Regions from separate parts of the Aminobacterium sp. UBA4908 genome, predicted to be linked through region 2. Evidence: a T-box and tRNA genes for the amino acid it is inferred to sense, from the RefSeq annotation. Region 2 holds a T-box; the other holds one or more tRNA genes.

Region 1 (4,427 bases), on a different contig from region 2:
AAGATGTCTCTGGGCGGCCTTGCAAAGTGGTGGGATAGGCGGCATTCAGAATATTAACTCCTTCAATGTAAAGTGTCTTCATCTTCAGATGGCTTCCTGGTTAGGTCTTGGATATCATCCCGCAGGAACATGGCTGGCACGTCGTTTCCATGAGATAGATTGTTCCACTCCTATGCAACAAGGATGCTTAATCTAAGGGGGGCTATTAATATTATGTGGAAAGGGCGATTTAGTGGGAATACCGCTGATATAGTTCTGAATTATTCCCAGTCTCTAGACGTAGATTGGTGCCTTGCCCCTTTTGATATACAAGGAAGTTTGGTCCACGCTCAGATGCTTGTTTCTGTAGGTCTTCTAACGCCTGCCGAAGGATTACGGATGGAACAAGGGCTCAAACAGATATTGCGCGAAATTGAAGAGGACAAATTCAAGCCCTCCATTGAACTGGAGGACGTACATATGAACATTGAACATCGACTTACAGAGATTCTCGGCTCTCTTGGAGAAAAGCTCCACACAGGAAGAAGCCGTAACGATCAAATAGCAACGACGGTTCGCCTTTTCCTTCGAGATAAACTCGCAGATTTTCAAGAAAAGATGAGAGCCCTTCTTGAAGTTTTGCTTGGGAGAGCCAAGGCGCATCTTTATGTGGTAGTGCCGGGGTATACTCATTTGCAACAAGCTCAACCTATTAGTTTAGGTCACTATTGGATGGCTCATTTCCAGGCGTTTCGGCGAGACTATACACGCCTTCAGGCAGCTTTAGATGGCATGCAAGAGTGCCCTCTTGGATCTGGCGCTCTTGCGGGCTCTACATTGCCCTTAGATCGCTTTTTCACATCTGAGGCCCTTGGTTTCCAGTCCCCTTCAGAAAACAGCTTGGATTCTGTTGCGCAGCGAGATTATCTTCTCGACTATCACTATTTCGCTACGGGATTTGCCATCCATTGTAGTCGTCTCTCTGAAGACCTGGTTATTTATAACTCTCAGGAATTTGGCTGGATTAATCTTCCAGATGCTTTTTGTACTGGCTCGAGTATGATGCCGCAGAAGAAAAATCCTGACGTTCTCGAATTAACTCGTGGGCGAACAGGGCAAATAATAGGGCATCTTCTCGATTTGATTATTTCTTTAAAAGGATTACCCATGACGTATAATAGAGATCTTCAGGAAGATAAAAGAGGGCTTCTGGCTTCTCTTACCGCAGTGGAAGCTATACTTTCTATCTTTCCTCCTTTCCTGTCTCAAGTAGAGGCAGATCAGGACCGGGCGATTTTAGGATTTCAAAATGGATTAACATTAGCTACGGATGTAGCGGAATATCTTGTCGGCAAAGGAATCCCTTTCCGAGAGGCTCATTGGAAGGCAGGACAGGTTGTACGTTACTGTTTAGACCATAACCGTTCCCTATTTCAACTTTCCCTCTCTGAATGGCAAGATCTCGTCCCAGAAGTGGAAGAGGATCTTCTTCCTCTCTTGGATCTTAAGACAAGTGTATCTCGTCGCCAGACCTATGGTGGGACCTCTTTTTCTGAAGTAAATCGCCAAATAGATCATGGGTGGAACTGGATAAAAAGTATAAAAATAATAGAAAACAAGGCGAAATCCTGAGATTTTTTAAAGAGGGGCTTGACTTGCTGCCTTTTTTCTGTAGAATAAACCCTTGCGTAACGGCGGTTACGAGCTGAGAGCAATGAGCCGTTAGCTCAGTAGGTAGAGCACCGGACTTTTAATCCGGGCGTCGTGGGTTCGACTCCCACACGGCTCACCAAAGCGGTCCCATCGTCCAGTGGTCTAGGACACAGCCCTTTCAAGGCTGCGACACGGGTTCAAATCCCGTTGGGACCGCCATTTTTTAGTCCATACTGCCGGTGTAGCTCAGTTGGTAGAGCAGCGCACTCGTAATGCGCAGGTCGGCGGTTCGAGTCCGCCCGCCGGCTCCATATCATAGAAAAATAGGCTTTGTGTCTTGTTGCTGGGAAAGCAAAGGGCGCAAAGCTTTTTTTGTGTTTCCCCCTCCGTAGAGAAGTTTTGTCTTTCCATGAAAATACTGCTATATATAATATATCTAGATATTTAATTAATCATAGAAGATTTAATTATAATAAAGTTACATTCTTCTCAAAACACAAAGGAGGCCTATGCTCAGTGTTGTTATCGCGTTTTTTCGATGAAATTTCTACGCATCATTCAGAGCGAGGGTATATTATAGACGCCCGAACATTCCGCCTCCCAGGCGGAGAATTTTGTGCTGAAATTTTATATAAAGCCCTGGGGTATGTTCCGGAATTTGTTGTTCGTTTACGGCAAGGATGTGGTTCTAAGCCACTTCTTATATTTGACCGGAAGACAAAAGAGAAAATGAAACTTTATTGGGCTCGGACTCGGGAGGCTGCCAGAAATATAGTAGAAATAACGTCTCTTTTGGAAGCGAAGAAAGTTCCCATCCCTAAAGTTTATAGACAGATTGGGCCATACATTCTTTCTCAATGGATAGAGGGCGTTCCGCTGCGGAAACAACTTCCTTTTAGATACGCGAAAGCTATGGCTCGTTACCAGTCTCGTTTCCATGGAGCTAGTGTAGACTCTCCAATAGATAGCTCTCTATATGTCCAGAGGATTCTTTCTTTATTCCAAAAAAAGAGGTCTGTGTGGCTTTCAGGCATGAGTAAAACAGATGTAGATATTTTATACTCTCTTTTAAGGGAAGAGGCCCCAGTGTCCCTTGCAAAGGGCATTCGTCATTCGGATATTCGCACATATAATCTAGTAAAAAGTAAAGACGGTTCCATTTACTCTATTGATAATGAAAACCTGCGAAGAGGAGTTGGGTTCGAGTACGATATTTTTAAAACTGTCTATTTTACATTCAGGAAAACCCCATGGCATATCCCGCGATATTTAATCGAGAGCATTTATTTTATCCCTCATAACACTATTTTAGCGGGATGGAATTTCTGGAATTTGCTTGTTTATGGAGCTAGCTTCCTTTTTGAGATAGAAATAAAGGGCGGTAAAAATGCGGAGATATACAGAAAGATTTTAAAAGAAGCTGCTTCTCTGAGAGAAAAAAGTTCCTCGAAGGGGGATATATTTTTTCAAAAATCTCTTTATAATGCTATCTTTTTTCTAGAGAGATCGGAGAACGGGGTATAATAACTCGAAGTTGATTGTATGAAGGAGAATAAGAATTGGCACTTAAACAGATTCTTTTTGTAAGACATGGACGTACCGATTGGAATAACGAACAAAGATATCAGGGGCATAGTGATGTTCCGCTTAATGAAGAGGGACTTGATCAGGCGAGGAGAGTTTCGTTGCGTCTCGCGTCCTTTCAAGCAGAGCTTATTGTTTCCAGTCCTTTGCAGCGAGCCGCTCAAACTGCCGCTATTATAGCTGAACATCAAGTTTCCACCTCGATCCTTCTCCGGAAGGGGCTGGAGGAAATAGGTTTTGGAGAATGGGAAGGGTTGACTGTCACAGAGGTAGAGGCATGTTTCCCTGAGGAGCATCGTCGTTGGCGTCAGGATCCTTCTTCAACGGTCCCTGGAGGTGGAGAGTCTTTTAGTAGTGTTCAGCAGCGTGTGGACAATGTCCTTAAGGAGATTATGACACGCGAGGAAGAACGAATTCTTGTTGTTGCTCATGGTGGAACTATTCGAACGGCATTAGTAAGCTTATTAGGAGTAAGTTCATCACTTGTGTGGCGAATGAGGTTAGATAATTGTTCTATTTCCTGTATTCAGGCTTATCGAGGTCTCTCTATGCTTTCATTCTTGAACGATGCTACCCATCTTTATGTCGAGAGTGAACTTGTAAGAGATCTTCCTATTTTGTTGTAGGTAACTTCACTTAGACAAGGAAGCTATGAACTGGTAGAATTTTCGTAATCGCTCTATGATGCGGCGAGGAGGGGGAAGACTGTTGGGCGAAACATTTGATGATAATCGATCTACGCGCCTTTCTCCAGAACGAGAGGCTCACCTCTGGATTCGATGTCATAAAGATGACGAAGCGAGAGAGGAACTCATTATATCTTATCGTCCGCTTGTTTTTTGGTTAGCGCAAAAGTTTCAGGTAGTCCCATCTTCTTATCCTGACCTGGTTCAGGAGGGAATGCTGGCTCTTATTAAAGCTGTGGATAATTTTGAGCCAGAGCGACAATTAAAGTTCACGACGTATGCGTTCTATCGCATTAAGGGGCAAATGGTTAACTTTCTACAGAGGTCTGAGGCAAAAGCTCCTGTTCCTGTAGATGTGGAAGAGGAATTGGTGGCAATGGACAGCTTTTCTCCGGATCTTTATGATCTTTCCCTCACTCTTTCTCATGAGGTCAAAAAATTGCCTCAGAGAGAAGCAGAGATTGTTGCGGATATGTTTTTTAAAGGGCATGATGCAAAGGAAGTTGCTCAGGAGCATCATATCGA
Region 2 (4,427 bases):
AGCTATTCGCGTCACCAGGTGAGAGGGTGGCCTCTACTTTGTTTGATAGAGAGAACTATATCACAGTCTTCTAAATATAGCAATTACCTACAAACAAGAGGGTTAAACTCCTCTTTAAGTAATATATTTAAGAACTTTTCTATAGACATGGCACCGAGATCTCCTTTACTCCTCTCTCGAGGAGCCACTTCTCTATTTGACATCTCCTTTTCCCCAAGGACTACCATATAGGGAATCTTCTGCATTTGAGCGTCACGAATTTTCTTTCCTAACTTCTCATCTCGGCTATCTACTTCCACTCGAATACCTTTATTTGCTAATTGCTCCTGCACTTCCTTGGCATATCCCAAGAAATCTTCAGAAATAGAAAGTAATTTCACCTGCACTGGGGCCAACCAATAGGGGAAAGCGCCGGCATATTGTTCTATAAGTATGCCAAAGAATCTCTCCAAACTTCCTAAAATAGTCCGATGAAGCATTACCGGACGGTGCTCTTTTCCATCAGCGCCTACGTAAGATAGGTCGAATTTCTCAGGCATCTGGAAGTCAAGCTGAATCGTTCCACATTGCCAGGTCCGACCAATACAATCCTCAAGATGAAAATCTATCTTCGGCCCATAAAAAGCCCCATCTCCAGGGTTTATATGATAGTCCATATTAGTTTCCTCTAGCGCCTCTTGCAACGCCCCTTCTGCTACACGCCACTGTTCCTCTGATCCCATGGAATTCTCCGGCCGGGTGGAAAGTTCCATTGTATACTTAAAACCAAAAACGTCTCTGTAAATATACTGACATAATCTCATAATGCCCTTTATTTCATCTTTAACTTGATCTGGCGTACAGTAAAGATGAGCATCATCTTGGGTAAAGCATCGAACCCTCATTAACCCATGCAACACTCCTGATCGCTCATGTCTATGTACTGTGCCAAGCTCCGCCATACGCAACGGGAGATCCCTATAGCTTCGGATCTGGTTTTTATAAATAAGAATTCCACCAGGACAATTCATAGGTTTAATAGCAAAAGGCATCTCATCAATCTCTGTGAAATACATATTATCTCGATAGTGATCCCAGTGCCCAGAGCGGATCCAAAGGCTGCGGTCAAGTATAAGGGGCGTTCTGATCTCGCAATATCCGTTTCTTTCGTGCACCTGCCGCCAGAATTCCGTCAATTTATTGAGAATCACCATACCCTTGGGGTGGAAAAAGGGAAAGCCAGGCCCTTCAGGCTGAATACTAAACAGATCAAGTTCCTTCCCTATTTTCCGATGATCCCTGTTTTTAGCTTCTTCAATTTTTGTAATATACGCTTCCAACGACTCTTCATCAGCAAACGCAGTTCCGTAGACACGAGTTAACATTATGTTTTTCTCGTCGCCCCTCCAATATGCCCCTGCCACTGAAAGAAGTTTAAAGTGTTTTATCCAGGATGTATTGGGGATATGAGGGCCACGACATAAGTCTACATAATCTCCCTGCTTATAGAGACTTACTGTAGGAGCATCTATCTCTTCTATAAGCTCTACCTTATAGATCTCATTGCGCTTCTTAAAAAACTCTATAGCCTCTTCTTTAGAAAGCTCAACCCTTTCAAGAGGAAAAGCTCGCTTCGCTAAGCGATGCATCTCCTTTTCTACTTTTGGAAGATCTTCTTCCGATATAGTTTCCGGCAGTTCCATATCGTAATAAAAGCCATCTTTAATAGAAGGCCCTATCCCAAAACGACTCTCAGGATAAAGAGTCTGGAAGGTCTGTGCCATTAAGTGCGCTGTTGAGTGGCGAAGAATTTCTAACCCTTCCTCGCTCTTTTCATCAACAACTTCAAGCGTTCCGCTCTCATGAATATCTGCCGATAGATCTAGAAGCTGACCATTCAGCTTGGCTGCCACTGCCCCTTTATGGGCACCCCACTTCTTTAAAACGTCTAGAACCTTTCCTTCTTCCAGAGACAATTCCTTGGCATCTGGCCCTTTCAATTCAAACATCTGAATACCTCCCTGCTGAAAATAATTAAGCCCACATCGCTCTTTCTGGAGACGATGTGGGCTTGATCGCGGTTCCACTCCAGTTCCAACTTTTTATTAAAAGTTGGCCCTCTTTGCGCTATAAGGGGCACTCCCCTGCACCTTATCCTTTAAAGGCTTCGATGCCGACTCCAGGATGGTTTTCGTAAAAGTCCGCTGGAAGAGGCTTTCAGCCTATAACCTCTCCTCTCTGTTCAGCTTGAACTTAAACTACTCTTCCCTTCATTGCCGTAGATATTCAGATATGCCTATTTGGCGAGATTTATACTACCTCTGCGCCAGAATGTCAACCAGCATCAATTCATTCCAGTACTTCCAAAACCGCTCTCTCCCCGCTGTGAAAGAGAGAGATTGGAAACTTCTTCCCATTCTAGCTGCGCCACGGAAGCTAGAACCATCTGAGCTATTCTATCTCCTGGTTTTACGTGGTAAGGAGACTCACCGTGGTTAATCAAAATAACCCGTATCTCTCCACGATAATCGCTATCAATAGTGCCTGGAGCATTAAGCACAGTGACGCCCGAGCGTAAAGCTAAACCACTACGAGGTCTCACCTGAGCCTCATAGCCTTCAGGTAACTCTATGTACAGTCCAGTCCCTACGCTTCCCCATCCTCCTGGCTGTAGCACCAACTCTTCTGAAGCCCTAAGATCCACTCCTGATGAATAAGGGGTCCCGTATTCCGGTAAAGGGATGTCCTTACTTTGCCGGACAATTTTTACCGAAACTCGTCTCATCGGCGAGGGCCTCCCTGAGAGCGGCGATCCTGCCCCCCTCTTTCTTTTCCACTGCGATCATACCCACCGGTACGGCGCCCAGTGCTTGTGGGACGAGTGGCAGCGGCAGCCGCCACCTGAGAAGCAATAAGAGTTTCTCGTGTTTTTTCTTCGTTTAAAGAGGAGGCGAATCCTTCTTTTACCACCCGATCTTCTTGGTCAAAAAGTTTTTTACGAGTCAAATTCGTCCGTCCCATATCATCTATTTCCTTTACCATGACAAGAACAGCATCCCCCACAGAGAAGACATCCTCTACTTTCCCTACACGATGAGGGCTTATCTCGCTTATATGCAAAAGCCCCTCTTTTCCAGGGAGGCACTCTACGAAAGCACCAAAATTCATTATTCTGGTTACCTTCCCGAGATATATCTCTCCTGGCTCTAACTCCTTCGTTAGCCCCCTGATCATAGCAAGAGCTTTTTCTACCCCTTCGCTGGTCGTACTCGCTATATAAACTTCCCCTGAATCTTCTATATTAATTTTCGCACCAGATTCTTGCGTAATGCTGCGAATCATCTTACCACCTGGCCCAATAACATCTCGTATCTTTTCAGGATCAATATGAGTAACGTAAATTCGAGGAGCATACGGAGAAAGTTCCGTAGGCTGGGAAATGGCCGATCCCATAATATTGAGGATAGTCATTCGACCTTCTTGGGCCTGATTCAAAGCTTTCTTAAGGATATCTCGCGTAATACCTCCAGCCTTATTATCCATTTGCAGGGCAGTAACACCGTCTCGAGTTCCAGCAACTTTAAAATCCATATCTCCATAATGATCTTCCAGACCTTGAATATCCGTAAGGATTTCTACTTTTTCTCCCTCTTTGATAAGCCCCATAGCTATTCCAGCCACGTGCTTTTTTATTGGAACTCCGGCTGCCATAAGGGCCAGACTTCCACCACAAATCGAGGCCTGAGAGCTGGAACCATTGGATTCGAGAATATCAGATACTATTCTAACGACATAAGGGAAATCTACTTCATCTGGAATCATGGGGCGCAACGCTCGTTCTGCCAACGCTCCATGACCAATCTCTCTTCGTCCCGGCCCCCTCATGGGGCGAACTTCACCAACAGAGTAAGGAGGGAAATTATAGTGAAGAATGAAGCGTTTATTTGGCTCATCCTGTTTAAGGCCGTCCAAAATCTGATCATCAACACCCATCATACCAAGAGTGGCAACAACAAGCGCTTGAGTCTCACCTCGAGTAAATAAAGCTGAGCCGTGTACCCGTGGCAATACGTCCACTTCACATGTGATGGGACGAATTTGGTTCATTGCTCGCCCATCGACTCGTACATGTTCGTCTAGAATACGGGCTCGCATAGTCTTTTTAACCATCTCATCAACCGCAGCGCTAATGTACCCTTCAGATTCAGGATAGGTTTCTGCAAAACGGTCTATTGCTGTATCTTTAATAGACTGAATCCTATCTGCCCGGGGTTTCTTCTTATGAATACACACCGCTTCATAGACACTTTGCTGCATTGATTCATGGAGCCATTGATCTATATCTGGCAATACCTCTGGGGCTGGTATTTCTACCTTTTCTTTCCCCATCTCTTTCCGCATCTCTTCCTGCAGCGCCACTATCTTTTTTATCTCTGCATGGGCCAGAT

What was found. The T-box of region 2 lies ahead of thrS (threonine--tRNA ligase). A T-box ahead of a tRNA ligase gene usually reads a tRNA of that ligase, here a tRNA-Thr.
Region 1: it encodes a tRNA-Thr, which carries the amino acid that the T-box ahead of thrS (threonine--tRNA ligase) is inferred to sense. The anticodon was not compared.

The regions. Positions count from the first base shown of each region.
Region 1 is NZ_DHCG01000002.1:568,140-572,566, reverse strand. It holds gene B4J50_RS03655 (DUF501 domain-containing protein) at 1-196, shown strand, start outside; gene argH (argininosuccinate lyase) at 214-1,611, shown strand; tRNA gene B4J50_RS03645 (tRNA-Lys) at 1,696-1,771, shown strand; tRNA gene B4J50_RS03640 (tRNA-Glu) at 1,776-1,851, shown strand; tRNA gene B4J50_RS03635 (tRNA-Thr) at 1,868-1,943, shown strand; gene B4J50_RS03630 (phosphotransferase) at 2,149-3,156, shown strand; gene cobC (alpha-ribazole phosphatase) at 3,192-3,842, shown strand; gene B4J50_RS03620 (sigma-70 family RNA polymerase sigma factor) at 3,925-4,427, shown strand, end outside.
Region 2 is NZ_DHCG01000001.1:72,316-76,742, forward strand. It holds ribosomal protein L20 leader region at 1-45, opposite strand, end outside; gene thrS (threonine--tRNA ligase) at 84-1,988, opposite strand; T-box leader at 2,033-2,262, opposite strand; gene dut (dUTP diphosphatase) at 2,324-2,764, opposite strand; gene B4J50_RS00335 (polyribonucleotide nucleotidyltransferase) at 2,761-4,427, opposite strand, start outside.